DNA from 4 places in the Serratia sp. MMO-28 genome. Region 1 is predicted to be linked to each of the others. Evidence: predicted binding sites of a transcription regulator. Region 1 holds the regulator's gene; each other region holds the start of a gene.

What was found. Region 1 encodes LexA, which represses DNA repair genes until DNA is damaged. Its sites were predicted from a motif close to TNCTGTATGTACATACAGNA; they were not measured.
Region 2: the regulator LexA is predicted to act here: its motif matches at 2,140-2,159, upstream of WG891_RS05965 (metal-dependent hydrolase).
Region 3: the regulator LexA is predicted to act here: its motif matches at 1,221-1,240, upstream of uvrB (excinuclease ABC subunit UvrB).
Region 4: the regulator LexA is predicted to act here: its motif matches at 1,414-1,433, upstream of sulA (SOS-induced cell division inhibitor SulA).

The regions. Positions count from the first base shown of each region.
Region 1 covers NZ_JBBCVB010000028.1:31,204-34,691, reverse strand. The annotation lists gene plsB (glycerol-3-phosphate 1-O-acyltransferase PlsB) at 1-1,006, opposite strand, end outside; gene WG891_RS21310 (diacylglycerol kinase) at 1,206-1,574, shown strand; gene lexA (transcriptional repressor LexA) at 1,696-2,304, shown strand; gene dinF (MATE family efflux transporter DinF) at 2,532-3,488, shown strand, end outside.
Region 2 covers NZ_JBBCVB010000005.1:94,050-97,537, forward strand. The annotation lists gene WG891_RS05960 (L-cystine transporter) at 1-1,387, opposite strand, end outside; gene WG891_RS05965 (metal-dependent hydrolase) at 1,569-2,117, opposite strand; gene kduD (2-dehydro-3-deoxy-D-gluconate 5-dehydrogenase KduD) at 2,291-3,052, opposite strand; gene kduI (5-dehydro-4-deoxy-D-glucuronate isomerase) at 3,110-3,488, opposite strand, start outside.
Region 3 covers NZ_JBBCVB010000007.1:158,832-162,319, forward strand. The annotation lists gene WG891_RS08485 (ABC transporter ATP-binding protein) at 1-225, opposite strand, end outside; gene WG891_RS08490 (hypothetical protein) at 510-749, shown strand; gene uvrB (excinuclease ABC subunit UvrB) at 1,345-3,357, shown strand; gene WG891_RS08500 (VF530 family protein) at 3,455-3,488, shown strand, end outside.
Region 4 covers NZ_JBBCVB010000021.1:90,374-93,861, reverse strand. The annotation lists gene yccS (YccS family putative transporter) at 1-493, shown strand, start outside; gene WG891_RS18405 (TfoX/Sxy family DNA transformation protein) at 494-1,156, opposite strand; gene sulA (SOS-induced cell division inhibitor SulA) at 1,455-1,955, shown strand; gene ompA (porin OmpA) at 2,315-3,400, shown strand; gene matP (macrodomain Ter protein MatP) at 3,474-3,488, opposite strand, start outside.

The sequences.
Region 1 (3,488 bases):
AGTTGAGGTTGATGCCTGCAGCGATATGCGGCGGCACCAGCCCCTGATGGTAGAGCACATAAGACAGCAACAGGTAGTCCATGTGGCTGCGGTGGCAGGGTACGTAGACGATCTCGTGGCCGTCCTGTGCCAGTTGGCGCACTCGCTCGGCTTTAGTGACGTTGATGCCTTGATACAGCCGGTTCCAGGTCCAGCTCAGCACGCGATCGGAAAGGCGCACGGCCTCATAGGAGAAATCGGCTGCAATCTCTTCCATCAGGGCGATCGCATTTTGCTGGGCTTTCTCGTGAGAGATCTTTTTACTGCGCGCTTCGTCTTCGACCGCTTTCTCAATCGCCTTGGAGGCCAGCAATTTGTTGAACAGATCCTGCCGGGCTGGCAGGCTTGGCCCCACGGCGGCCAAACGCTGGCGTGAGAAGTGCATCCGCGCCACGCGAGCCAGCTTTTGCGCGATGGTTTTATCGGTACCGTGCTCGGTGGCCATCCGCCGCAGGGAAACGGTATTGGAGAAGCGGACAAAACTGTCACGCCCTAACCACAGGATGGCGAAGAATTTCTGTACGCCGTTTAGCAGGCGCAGATGCGGTGTTCCATGCCCTTCACGCCCGGGTGAGCGGCCAAACATCACCGATACCGGGAGCATCTGAATGTCGAGATCCGGGTTGCTGCGGTGCAGATCCAGATAGTCGTGGAACAGTTTTACCGATTCTTCTTTTGGCGTGTAATAGCGGAATACGCGCGGGCCTTCATGAATAAACACGTGGCTTGGCAGAACGGTGCCGTCGATCTCCAGCGAGTTAAGGGGATCGGGCAGATCCTGCGCCAGGCACTGGGTGCGCAAGGTGAGCAAATCTGCCTTGGAATTGTAAGGTAGAACATACAAAATTGGTCGTGAGGGATCCAACCCTAACTCCGTGACCGGATCTGAAGGGATAACCTTGCTTCTTACCAACATTTTCAGTGGTAAATTCAATAATTTATAATATATTTTACGCCAACCTAACATAACAACATAAAGCCTCTTGTTAGCAATGCGCCGCAAGCATACCAGAAACCGGGTAGCAGATCTGTGGCGTTGGGATTTCCCGAGGCGCGGGGACCTCTGGAAACATATAGTTAAATTATACCCTATGGATTGCAAGTTGCCGCTTGGCTGCGGCTTGAAAGACTATGGGTATATTACCTTTGAGAAAGGTGTCTTTTATATGGCAAATAAAGCAACCGGCCTGGCACGTATTATCAAGGCGGCAGGCTATTCATACAAAGGTTTAACTGCGGCCTGGCAGAACGAAGCCGCATTCCGCCAGGAATCAGTCGCGGCCGTGGTGGCCATCATACTGGCGATTTGGCTGGATGTGGGTGCGATAGCGCGCATTTTATTGATCGGTTCGGTCCTGCTGGTGATGATTATCGAACTCCTCAACAGCGCCATTGAGGCCCTCGTCGATCGAGTGGGAACGGATTACCATGAACTCTCGGGCCGGGCAAAAGACATGGGTTCGGCGGCGGTCTCACTGACGATTGTGCTGGCGCTGCTCGTCTGGGGCTCGGTGCTTTGGCAGCATTTCAGTTGAAAAGGGGCATAATGTTGCGAACTGCTTCGCTAATCCCTGATTTTTATTTATTCTTCGGTTCCCAATCCCGGCTTACCTGTATATACTCACAGCAAGACTGTATAAACAAACAGGGGGCGGAATGAAAGCACTAACTACCAGACAGCAAGAGGTCTACGACCTGATTCGCGATCATATTGCGCAAACGGGCATGCCACCAACACGTGCCGAGATCGCCATGCGTCTGGGATTTCGTTCGCCTAATGCTGCAGAAGAGCATTTGAAAGCGCTGGCCCGCAAAGGGGTGATCGAGATTGTCTCCGGTGCTTCGCGCGGTATCCGCTTGCTGATGGAAGATGAAGAAGGGTTACCTCTGATCGGCCGCGTGGCCGCCGGTGAACCTTTGCTGGCCGAGCAACATATTGAAGGGCACTACAAGGTCGATCCCTCCTTGTTCAAGCCTAACGCTGATTTTCTGCTGCGTGTTAACGGCATGTCGATGCGTGATATCGGTATTCTTGACGGCGATCTGCTGGCGGTGCATAAAACCCAGGACGTGCGTAACGGCCAGGTCGTGGTGGCACGTATCGAAGATGAAGTCACGGTCAAACGCCTGAAAAAGCACGGTAACGTGGTTGAGCTGCTGCCGGAAAACAGCGATTTCCAGCCGATCGTGGTCGATCTGCGCCAACAGAATTTCACCATTGAAGGTTTAGCCGTGGGCGTGATCCGCAACGGTGACTGGATCTAAACGTTATTGTTCTGATTGATACTCTATATACCCAAAATAATTCAAGTTGCTTGTAGGCGGCAACTGAATGAATCCCCAGGAGCTTACTCAAGTAAGTGACTGGGGTGAGTGAAGGCAGTCAACACCCAAGCAACTTGAAGTATGAAGGGTATATCTACATCGCTCCAGCTCTGGGGCGATATCTTTTCTAAACGCCCATCACCGCACGGCTACGGGAACATTTCACTATGCGCCTGATCTCTGCTTTTACCAGCGATACCGATAAAGCCTTGTGGCGCCTGGCGTTGCCGATGATCTTCTCCAATATCACCGTTCCCTTGCTTGGCCTGGTGGATACTGCCGTTATCGGCCATCTTGATAGCCCGACCTATCTCGGCGGGGTAGCCGTGGGCTCCATGGCAACCAGTTTCCTGTTCATGATGTTGCTGTTCCTGCGTATGAGCACCACCGGGCTGGCTGCGCAGGCGCTGGGCGCTCAGGATCCGCAACGGCTGGCCAAGGCCTTGATGCAACCGCTGTTGCTGGCGCTGGTGGCCGGATTGGTGATTGTGCTGCTGCGTGAGCCATTGATCACATTGGCGTTGCAGATTGTCGGGGGCGACAAGGCCGTCTTGGCGCAGGCGCGGTTGTTTTTGGAGATCCGCTGGCTGAGTGCACCGGCGGCACTGGCTAACATGGTGCTGCTTGGCTGGTTATTGGGCGTGCAGTATGTGCGGGCCCCGGTGATTTTGCTGATCGTCGGTAACCTGCTGAATATTGTGCTGGATATCTGGCTGGTGATGGGATTGGGCTGGAATGTGCAGGGCGCGGCGGCAGCCACGGCGGTTGCCGAGTATGTCACGCTGGTGCTGGGCCTGTGGCTATCGTGGCGGGTGCTGAGAATACGCGGGATTTCGCTGGCGATGTTGCGTCGGGCCTGGTGCGGTAATCTGCGCCGTTTGCTGGCGCTTAATCGCGACATTATGCTGCGTTCGTTATTACTGCAGCTGTGTTTTGCCTCGTTAACCATTCTTGGTGCGCGTATGGGCAGTGAAGTGGTGGCGGTTAACGCGGTGCTGATGAATCTGCTGACCTTCACCGCTTACGCGCTGGATGGTTTTGCCTATGCTGTCGAGGCGCATTCTGGCCATGCTTATGGCGCACGGGACGATCGCCAACTGCATAACGTATGGCGTGCGGCTTGC
Region 2 (3,488 bases), on a different contig from region 1:
GATGAGCCAGATCCACTTCGTCTTCACTGTCCATGATGGACTTATCAGTCTGCTTCATCAATTGGCTGGTAACGGTGCCTGCGGTCATCGCTCCGCTGACGTTCAATGCGGTACGGCCCATGTCGATCAAGGGTTCAACGGAGATCAGCAGGGCAACCAGCGTTACCGGTAAGCCCATCGCCGGTAAAACAATCAGGGCAGCGAAGGTTGCACCGCCGCCGACGCCGGCGACACCGGCAGAACTGATAGTCACGAGCCCTACCAGCGTGGCGATCCACATCGGATCTAACGGGTTAATACCCACGGTCGGCGCGACCATCACCGCTAACATGGCAGGATACAGGCCTGCACAGCCGTTCTGGCCGATAGTGGCACCAAAAGAGGCTGAGAAGCTGGCGATGGATTCTGGCACACCCAAACGACGGGTTTGCGCTTCCACGTTCAGCGGAATACTGGCGGCGCTGGAGCGGCTGGTGAAGGCAAAGGTCAGAACTGGCAGCACCTTGCGGAAGAATTTCAGTGGGTTAACCCCGGTAACAGCCAACAGCAGGGCGTGAACGGCGAACATAATCGCCAGGCCAAGATAAGAGGCTACCACGAAGCTACCCAGCTTGATGATGTCTTGAATGTTGGAACCGGCAACCACTTTGGTCATCAGCGCCAGCACACCGTATGGGGTGAGCTTCATTACCAGACGCACCAGCTTCATCACCCAGGCTTGCAGGGTGTCGATCGCCGCCAGCACACGTTGGCCTTTTTCTTTATCGTCTTTCAGCAGTTGCAGAGATGCCACGCCCAGGAAGGCGGCAAAAATCACTACGCTGATAATTGACGTCGGATTGGCACCGGTGAGATCGGCAAAGGGGTTTTTCGGTATAAATGACAATACCAGCTGTGGCACGGTCAGATCGGCCACTTTACCTACGTAATTGTTCTCAATGGCTAAAAGACGCGCGCTTTCCTGCGTACCTTGCACCAAGCCTTCGGCTGTCAGGCCGAACAGATTGGTGACGAATACCCCTACCAGTGCGGCGATCAGCGTGGTGAACAGCAGGGTGCCAATCGTCAGGACGCTGATTTTGCCTAAAGAAGCGGCATTATGCAGTTTGGCTACCGCGCTCAAGATTGAGGCAAATACCAGCGGCATCACGATCATCTGCAGCAGTTGTACATAGCCGTTACCGACAATGTTGAACCAGGTGATGGATTCTTTCAGCACCGGGTTATCTGAACCATAAACCCCTTGCAGTGCCAGACCAAATATCACACCGATCACCAGACCGACCAACACTTTCTTCGCCAGGCTCCATTGCGTATGGCGGGTTTGCGCCAACAGCAAAAGCAGGGCGACAAAAACCAGCACGTTTAATACGAGCGGTAGATTCATCCCATCTCTCCAATCATCTTTTTATAGTCTAAAGGTGCTACCCATCGAGGTATAGCAATGTAAATATCGTAACAGTTTGCGAGAAAGCTCACTTATATCCAAATGGAATGGAATATAACTTTCAGTGCGAATTTGTTTAATCTATACACGTAAAGAACAGAAAATCACCGGGGTTTGGTGATCACAATCGAATATTTTTTATTTGTTCAAAATATGACTGCACGGGAAAGGTATATCCCCCCTGCCAATAGAGAGCAAAAGCCACCAAGCACAAGCACAGGACGCGTTCCAGTTGATTACCTTTCTGCGAGTTCAGCAGCGGCAGGCCGAAACGCCAGCGGCAGGGCCACAACAGTGGTACACCTGCGGGGGTCAGCATGTCGGCCAATAAATGGCTGAAATAGCCGATGATCATCGCGTGCAGTACATCAATAGGGATTAGCCAACCCTGGGGGACGTCTAAGCGGAACAGCATCATACCGCCGAGGATCGCCAGCAGGCTATGCGTGAAGCCGCGATGGCCGAAAGCGCGTGACATTGGGATCGAGATCCAGCGCAGACGCTGGCCTAGCACAGATTTGGGGTGGTCGATATCTGGCAATAACGATGTCAGCAAGGCAGCAGGAATAATATGCCACCAGTCACCGTTGGCCAGTTCGGGCGTGACCTCTGCCTTTTTGGCGAAGATCGCACAGGCAACAGAGAAAATAAGATGTCCTTCCGCGGTCATGCTGTTGTTATTCCGGTTACTAAACTGTTAATTTATCCAGTATATGGTTTTTTTTACAGTTGCGGAAGATGTTACCGTGTAACTGATTGTTTATTTTCCGGCGTATTACAATGAGTTGAGTCAATAAACAGGCCCTGGATGCAGGGCCTTGGTGAATGTATTGAGACCTGCGTTCAGCGTGCCAGCCAACCACCGTCCACCGCAACGGTATAACCATTCACATAGTCAGAGGCGGCAGAGGCCAGAAACACGATCGGCCCCATAATGTCTTCCGGTGTACCCCAACGCCCGGCGGGGATACGCTCCAGGATTTGCTGATTACGCTCTTCGTTAGTGCGCAGTTGCTGAGTGTTGTTGGTGGCCATATAGCCAGGGGCGATCGCATTCACGTTGATACCATAGTGCGCCCATTCGTTTGCCAACAGGCGGGTAATGCCCAACACGGCGCTTTTCGAGGCGGTATAGGAGGGCACACGGATGCCCCCCTGGAAAGAGAGCATCGAGGCGATATTAATGATTTTGCCGCCGTTCCCTTGGCTGACGAACTGCTTCGCCACGGCCTGCGCCATAAAGAACAGGGTTTTGATGTTGACGTCCATCACGGCATCCCAGTCTTTTTCGCTGAAGCTGAGTGCGTCTTCGCGCCGGATAATGCCCGCGTTATTGACCAGAATATCAACCTTGCCGCATTCGCGAACGGCGTCCTCCAACAAGGCAGGAATGGCATCAATCTTGCCAAGATCGGCTTTCAGATTGAGGAAACGGCGCCCGAGCTGGGTTACTTTAGCGATCGTCTCATGCGGATCGCTGCGGTTGACGCCGATAATGTCGCAACCGGCCTGAGCTAAACCCACCGCCATTCCCTGGCCTAAACCGGTATTACAGCCGGTGATTAGCGCTACTTTGCCTTTGAGATCAAAGGAGTTCAAAATCATGATTGCATTCTCTTGTGGCACAGCGAAATACGCTGCGCCGATGATTGCTGAAGGGGGTTAGCGCAGATCGCCGGTAGCCACGTGGTCCATATCACCAAAGACCTGGTTTTCACCCACCATGCCCCAGATAAAGGTGTAACGCTTGGTGCCTACGCCGGAATGAATCGACCAGCTTGGTGAGATCACCGCCTGTTCGTTGTGCACCAACAGATGGCGTGTTTCCTGCGGTTGCCCCATCATGTGGAACACTGCGGTTTCTTCGTCCATGTCGAAATAGAAATACACTTCCATTCGGCGTTCATGGGTATGGCAAGGCATGGTATTCCACAGGTTGCCTTCTGCCAGTTTGGTCAAGCCCATGGTGAGCTGGCAGGTGGGTAAGACATCCGGCACGATGAATTTATTGATGGTGCGGCGGTTGCTGGTGGCGTCGTCC
Region 3 (3,488 bases), on a different contig from region 1:
CATCGGCTGCTGCAACAGATTCTGTGGAGGTTCATCGGCCAATTGCCAGGTCATGCTACCGCTGACAATCGGCAGGTGCCCCATAATGCAGTTGACCAGCGTAGTTTTACCCACGCCGTTGCGGCCCAGCAGAGTGGTGCATTGCCCGCGTGGCAGTTCGAGGCTCACATCCCACAACGTATGGTGATGCCCATAGTATTGATTCACTGCGCGTAAACTTAGCATTTGGCATTCTCCCCAAAGAGGCGTGTTCACTGGTGGATGGGGTGATCCCCTCCGGCGATGTCAGCGGTTTCTCTCCCAAGTGTGGTGATCTCCAGAACAAAATGCCATGCAATGTGCCCGAATAGGGGGGTAAAAGCCCAGGCAAGATAGCTGAAAATGGCCGCTATTGGCGGCTTATTGCTGCTATTGCCTATTTTAGATGCCAATGTCGATTTTCTCACCGCGTGCAGTCGATGATTTTTCCGTTAGCGCTCCTGCCAGCATCGGGAGTGGTGGCGCGGTGTGTGAAAGAATTGAGCAATTCCCAGGCCAACTTTAGGAGCTTAGCGCAAAAGAAGGATGTTATTTTTTTGTTAATTGCCGAGGTGGCGCTGGTGGGGCGCCAGGCGGTGGCGGTGAGAAAGAAGCCTGACGAACTGAGTGCCCGCTTGCACTTTTGTGGTGCGACGTTGATAGCAAATGGTGCAAGTGGCCAAGCGGCTTATGGCAGCAAAGGGTTCCGCAGTGAACAGAGCGGAAAATAAGTTCCTGAGTGCGGATCCTTTTAGTATTAATTGTCATAACCAAAGCCATATTTTTGTGAAAAAATAACTAAAAAATCGCCTTAGGCGACGTTTTAACGAGAAAAGCGTTCTTTCTGTAACTCCCGCCCCCCGTGGGGTGGTGTGAGTTATCCACTATTCCTGTGGATAACCTTGTGCATGATACTTAGAAAAGCGGCCTAAACAGAGAGCGGGCGCGGGTTGTGTCCGCGTTGTCCGCATTCTCGTCTTTTTTTTAAAACCAATAACTATCAATAAGTTAACTAAAATCAAGCAAACCCATAGCCGTCTGATGCTCGGTGCATCATTTTTGGCCGGAATGCCATCGAAATGTTAATTATTGCGCGAGTCTGGGGATAAAATGGCGGTTGACAATAAAAATGTCACCCTACTGTAACCCTGCCGGTGCGCTGCTGGCGCGTTAACGCACGTTAAAGCGACAAATCCGCTTGAAGCTGGTTTTATATCCAGTATCATAAGCGCTGGCGCAGATCGTTAGGGTTTCCCATACTTAGGAGCCGTTGCCAGTAGGCACTTCCCCGCCGCCTTCCTGCCACTTGAATGATTTAGGGTATATATGAGCAAAATTTTCAAACTGCACTCGGATTTTGCCCCGGCTGGCGATCAGCCAGAAGCTATCCGCAAACTGGAAATGGGGCTGGAAGATGGTTTGGCTCACCAGACCCTGCTGGGGGTGACCGGATCGGGCAAGACGTTTACCATCGCCAACGTGATCGCCGATCTCAACCGGCCAACCATGGTGTTGGCGCCGAACAAAACCCTGGCGGCACAGCTTTACGGCGAGATGAAAGAGTTCTTTCCCGAGAATGCGGTGGAATATTTTGTCTCCTACTACGATTACTACCAACCAGAAGCCTACGTTCCGAGTTCTGATACCTTTATCGAGAAAGATGCCTCGGTGAACGAGCATATCGAGCAGATGCGTCTTTCGGCCACCAAGGCGCTGCTTGAGCGGCGTGATGTGGTGGTAGTGGCTTCGGTTTCCGCCATCTACGGTTTGGGCGATCCCGATCTCTACCTGAAGATGATGCTGCACCTGACCAAAGGCATGATCATCGATCAGCGCTCGATCCTGCGCCGCCTGGCCGAGCTGCAATATACCCGCAACGATCAGGCTTTCCAGCGCGCCACCTTCCGCGTGCGCGGGGAAGTGATCGACATCTTCCCGGCGGAGTCGGACGAGCTGGCGCTGCGCGTTGAACTGTTCGATGAGGAAGTGGAACGCCTGTCGCTGTTTGATCCGCTCACCGGCCAGATCGAGCAGGTGGTGCAGCGTTTCACCATCTACCCGAAATCCCACTATGTCACACCGCGGGAACGCATCCTGCAGGCGATGGAAGAGATCAAGGTGGAACTGGAGCAGCGGCGTAAAGTGCTGCTGGCCAACAATAAGCTGTTGGAAGAGCAGCGGCTGACGCAGCGTACCCAGTTTGATCTGGAGATGATGAACGAACTGGGTTATTGCTCGGGTATCGAAAACTACTCACGCTATCTCTCCGGGCGCGGCGAGGGCGAGCCGCCGCCGACGCTGTTTGACTATCTGCCCGCCGATGGCCTGCTGGTGGTGGATGAATCGCACGTTACCATCCCGCAGATCGGCGGGATGTTCAAAGGCGACCGCTCGCGTAAAGAAACGCTGGTGGAATACGGCTTCCGCCTGCCTTCGGCGCTGGATAACCGGCCGATGCGCTTTGAAGAGTTTGAAGCGCTGGCACCGCAAACCATCTACGTCTCCGCTACGCCGGGCAAATATGAGCTGGAGAAATCCGGTGGCGATATTATCGATCAGGTGGTGCGCCCAACCGGGCTGCTGGATCCGGAAGTGGAGGTCCGCCCGGTTGCTACCCAGGTTGACGATCTGCTTTCCGAGATCCGCAAGCGGGTGGCGATCAACGAACGCGTGCTGGTGACGACGCTGACCAAGCGGATGGCGGAAGACCTGACGGAATACCTTGAGGAACACGGTGAACGGGTGCGTTATCTGCACTCCGATATCGACACCGTAGAGCGTGTCGAAATCATCCGTGATTTACGCCTTGGCGAGTTCGACGTGCTGGTGGGGATCAACCTGCTGCGGGAAGGGCTGGATATGCCGGAAGTGTCGCTGGTGGCGATCCTGGACGCAGACAAAGAAGGCTTCCTGCGTTCGGAACGCTCGCTTATTCAGACCATTGGCCGTGCGGCGCGTAACCTCAACGGCAAGGCGATTCTGTACGGTGACCGCATTACCGACTCCATGGCCAAGGCGATAGGGGAAACCGAACGCCGCCGTGCCAAGCAGCAGGCGCATAACGAAGCCAACGGTATTGTCCCGCAGGGGCTGAACAAGAAGGTTGCCGATATTATGCAACTGGGGCAGCCGAGTTCACGCGGCAAACACAAAGGGAAAGGCAAGGCGGCGGAAAGCGCGGCTCGCTACCAGCACCTCACACCAAAAGCGCTGGAGCAGAAAATCCGCGAGTTGGAAGGCCAGATGTATTCTCATGCGCAAAACCTGGAGTTCGAACAGGCGGCTGCGGTGCGTGACGAGATTCATCAACTGCGCGAGCAGTTTATTGCGATTTCATAAGTATGCCTGTGTGAACGGCGGCGGGGATAAACTCCTTGCCGCCTGCGAGTTTGCTGATTAAGGTATGCGCCCCGATTACTGAGACGAGCTGCCGATCATGACTGCACATTCATCAAAAGATCCGCTACACG
Region 4 (3,488 bases), on a different contig from region 1:
CAATGCCAACTGCCGTTATCTTGATGCGATTCTGGTGCAATATCATCAGGGTAAGGATAACAGCCTACCTTACCGCATCGCCCGCCGGGATGCGCACAACAGCGATGCTGAGCTGGCTTCGGTGATCTCTAACATGTCTGCCGATCCCAACGCGGATAAGACCCTGCAGGATGCCGCTTTCCGGCTGTTATGCCTCAACCATACCTTGTTGAGCTATATTTCCGCACTTGGCGCACACCGCAAGCGCCTGAATAATTCCGCCGTACTGGATTTGCTCAATGATGCCGTATGTTATGTTGATGGCGCATTGCACCAGGATGCACAAGACCATCAACGTATCACGCAGGCCTTGGAGAGACTTTCCCTACGTATTGGACTGTTGACCCCTGAACCAGAAAGTGAAGAACAACTGGTGTTGCAACAAATTGGATTAGTGCTTGAACTGCTCCCTGAACTGACGGCACTCAACGCGCAGATCGGTAAAGCAGATTAATCATTCATTAAAGAGCGCAAAGCTAGGCCTTTTCGCTAAACGTGGCTCCAGACAGGGAGGCACTATGGTTTCTTCGAACCATTCGAGCAACGCCTCCCTCTGCGTGCTGGGCAATGCAGCGTGATGATAGCCTGCCATTGCTCCCGCTAGCGCTATCAGAACCTTCACGCTAAGGGTTGGCTGTTGCTGCAACAATTTGAGGTAGCTGCGCCTAGCCCCCAGTAAGCGCAGTTCATAAATGTTCTGTATACCAGCCCGCCACAGCAAGCGTTCCATCGAGACATCAATATTCGGCAACTCTTTCAGACGACCGTTGCTGCGAGTCTTGAACGTGATCTCTTTACGTGTTTCGCACACCACCTGCCAGGCAAGTGACAACAGCTCTCGGTTTTCCTGCCATAAAGATTCATCGACCCAGTAATAACGCATGGTCATTGGTGCCCCGCGCTTGAGATAGGTCATATTCACCATGCCACGCCCACGGAATATTGGTTCCAAACTTTCGGTAGCGCGTAAGTACAGTTCTCCCTCGGCTATAACGGCAAACATAGTGCCGTCGGCCAGCAAGCCATATCCACCAAATTGTGAGCGTGTGGTAATTTTCCCCAATGCAGCAAAGCAGAGTTTTGCCTGTGCGACCCTTCCTGCGGATCTGCCTTTCATTAAAACCTCCTTGAGCGAGTAATGGCCTTACCCATGTCTTTCAACATGCCAGGACGCTTGCCACCGGCCTCGTTATTGAAATCCATCAGGTATAATTATTCGTCACATCAATGAAATAAACGTAACGGGAACAACTAATTAGGGAAAATACGCATTATCCCCTTCAGTGCCAATCACAAAATCAAGGTGTATAAAAAAGAATCGCAAATATGCGAAGCGTCACGAAAATTTGGGTTGATCTTATGTTTGGATAGCTATACTGTATATACATACAGTAACACTACGGGCGGGATACTTCATGCGTACTCAATCACTCTACCAACCCCATCTCAGCCATGCCTCTCTGGCAACAGACAAGGCGATAAAAACGCCTCGCAATGGCAATGGCCTCATCAGTGAACTGGTTTACAACGAACATCAACCCGCAGTGGTACAGCTTCTGGTTCCATTGCTGCAGCAATTAGGCATGCAACAGCGCTGGTTGCTGTGGCTTACCCCACAGCAGAAACTCAGCCGGCAGTGGCTACAGCAGGCCCGGTTGCCCGTGAATAAAATCGTACAACTGAATCAAATCAACCCTATGAACACCGTTGACGCAATGGAGAGAGCTTTACTGACCGGTAATTACAGTGTTGTACTGGGATGGCTGCCAGAACTGACAGAGGAAGATCGCCTGAAATTAAGCCAGGCTGCAGAGTTGGGTAACGCTTATGGGTTTATCATGCGCCCGCAATGTGACACAGATGTTCCACACAGACACTGTTCTACGCTAAAAATTCACTCTACTTTGTATCATTAAGTAAATTTAGGATTTTTCCCACCGGCCTTTACCCCCTCAAAGGGAACTCCAATGGGATCATGGACGAAGCGAGGTAGGCTGGGGTTTCACACCTATTTTTGTGTAAAAAAAAGCCGTTTTTTGGGTTGTAATATGTTAGCGAATATGTCCAATTCCATGTTTTTTTTTAGAGCTTTATCACATCACACTTGTAACTTTCGCGCCACGTTGTAGACTTTACATCGCCAAGGTTGCTCTATAACGTCAGAAAAACTGGCAGAGTAACAAACGAGGGCACAAACCTAGGCGAATGAATTTAAACCAAGGGCTTAAAGCAGCTTTAAAGCTCATTGCCTATTTGGATGATAACGAGGCGCAAAATGAAAAAGACAGCTATCGCATTAGCAGTGGCACTGGCAGGTTTCGCTACCGTAGCGCAAGCCGCCCCAAAAGATAACACCTGGTACACCGGCGCAAAACTGGGCTGGTCCAAGTATTATGACACTGGATTCGACGGTAATGGCTTTGACAGCACTATCGGCAATGGTCCAACCCACAGAACTCAACTGGGTACAGGCGCGTTTGTAGGTTATCAAGCGAACCAATACCTCGGTTTTGAAATGGGTTATGACTGGCTTGGCCGCATGCCTTACAAAGGCAGCGTAAACAATGGTGCTTTCAAAGCTCAGGGCATCCAGCTGACAACTAAACTCAGCTACCCAATCATGAACGATCTGGACGTTTACACTCGTCTGGGTGGTATGGTTTGGCGTGCAGATTCTACTGCTTACTACGGTGCAACTGGCGATCGTATCAGCGCTCACGATACTGGCGTTTCTCCTCTGGCCGCAGTAGGTGTTGAATACGCTCTGACCCAGAACTGGGCTACCCGCCTGGATTACCAGTGGACTAACAACATTGGTGATAAAGGTACCGTTGGTGCTCGTCCAGACAACGCCATGTTGAGCGTAGGTGTTTCCTACCGCTTTGGTCAGGATGAAGTTGCAGCTCCAGTCGTTGCTCCAGCTCCAGCCCCAGCTCCAGTTGTTGAAACCAAGAAATTCACCCTGTCTTCTGGTGTTCTGTTCAACTTCGGCAAATATACTCTGAAGCCAGAAGGCCAGCACGCTCTGGACGAACTGTACACCCAGCTGAGCTCACTGGATCCTAAAGACGGTTCAGTAGTGGTTGTTGGCTTCACCGATGCAGTAGGTTCTGCTGAAGCTAACCTGCGTCTGTCTGAGCAACGCGCACGCAGCGTTGTGGACTACCTGATCTCTAAAGGTATCCCAGCAGACAAGATCACCGCTCGTGGTATGGGCAAAGCTAACCCAGTTACCGGTGACACCTGTGGTTACCGTTCTGGCCGTGCTACCCCAGCACAGATCGCATGTCTGGCTCCAGATCGTCGCGTAGAGATCGAAGTTAAAGGCATCAAAGAAGTGGTATCTCAGCCTCAGGGCTAAGTTTACCTCTTCTAGTAAAAAACCCCGCGTTGCGGGGTTTTTTTTCGGCATTTTTTATCTGATAAACAATCTGTTAACCATCGTCTTT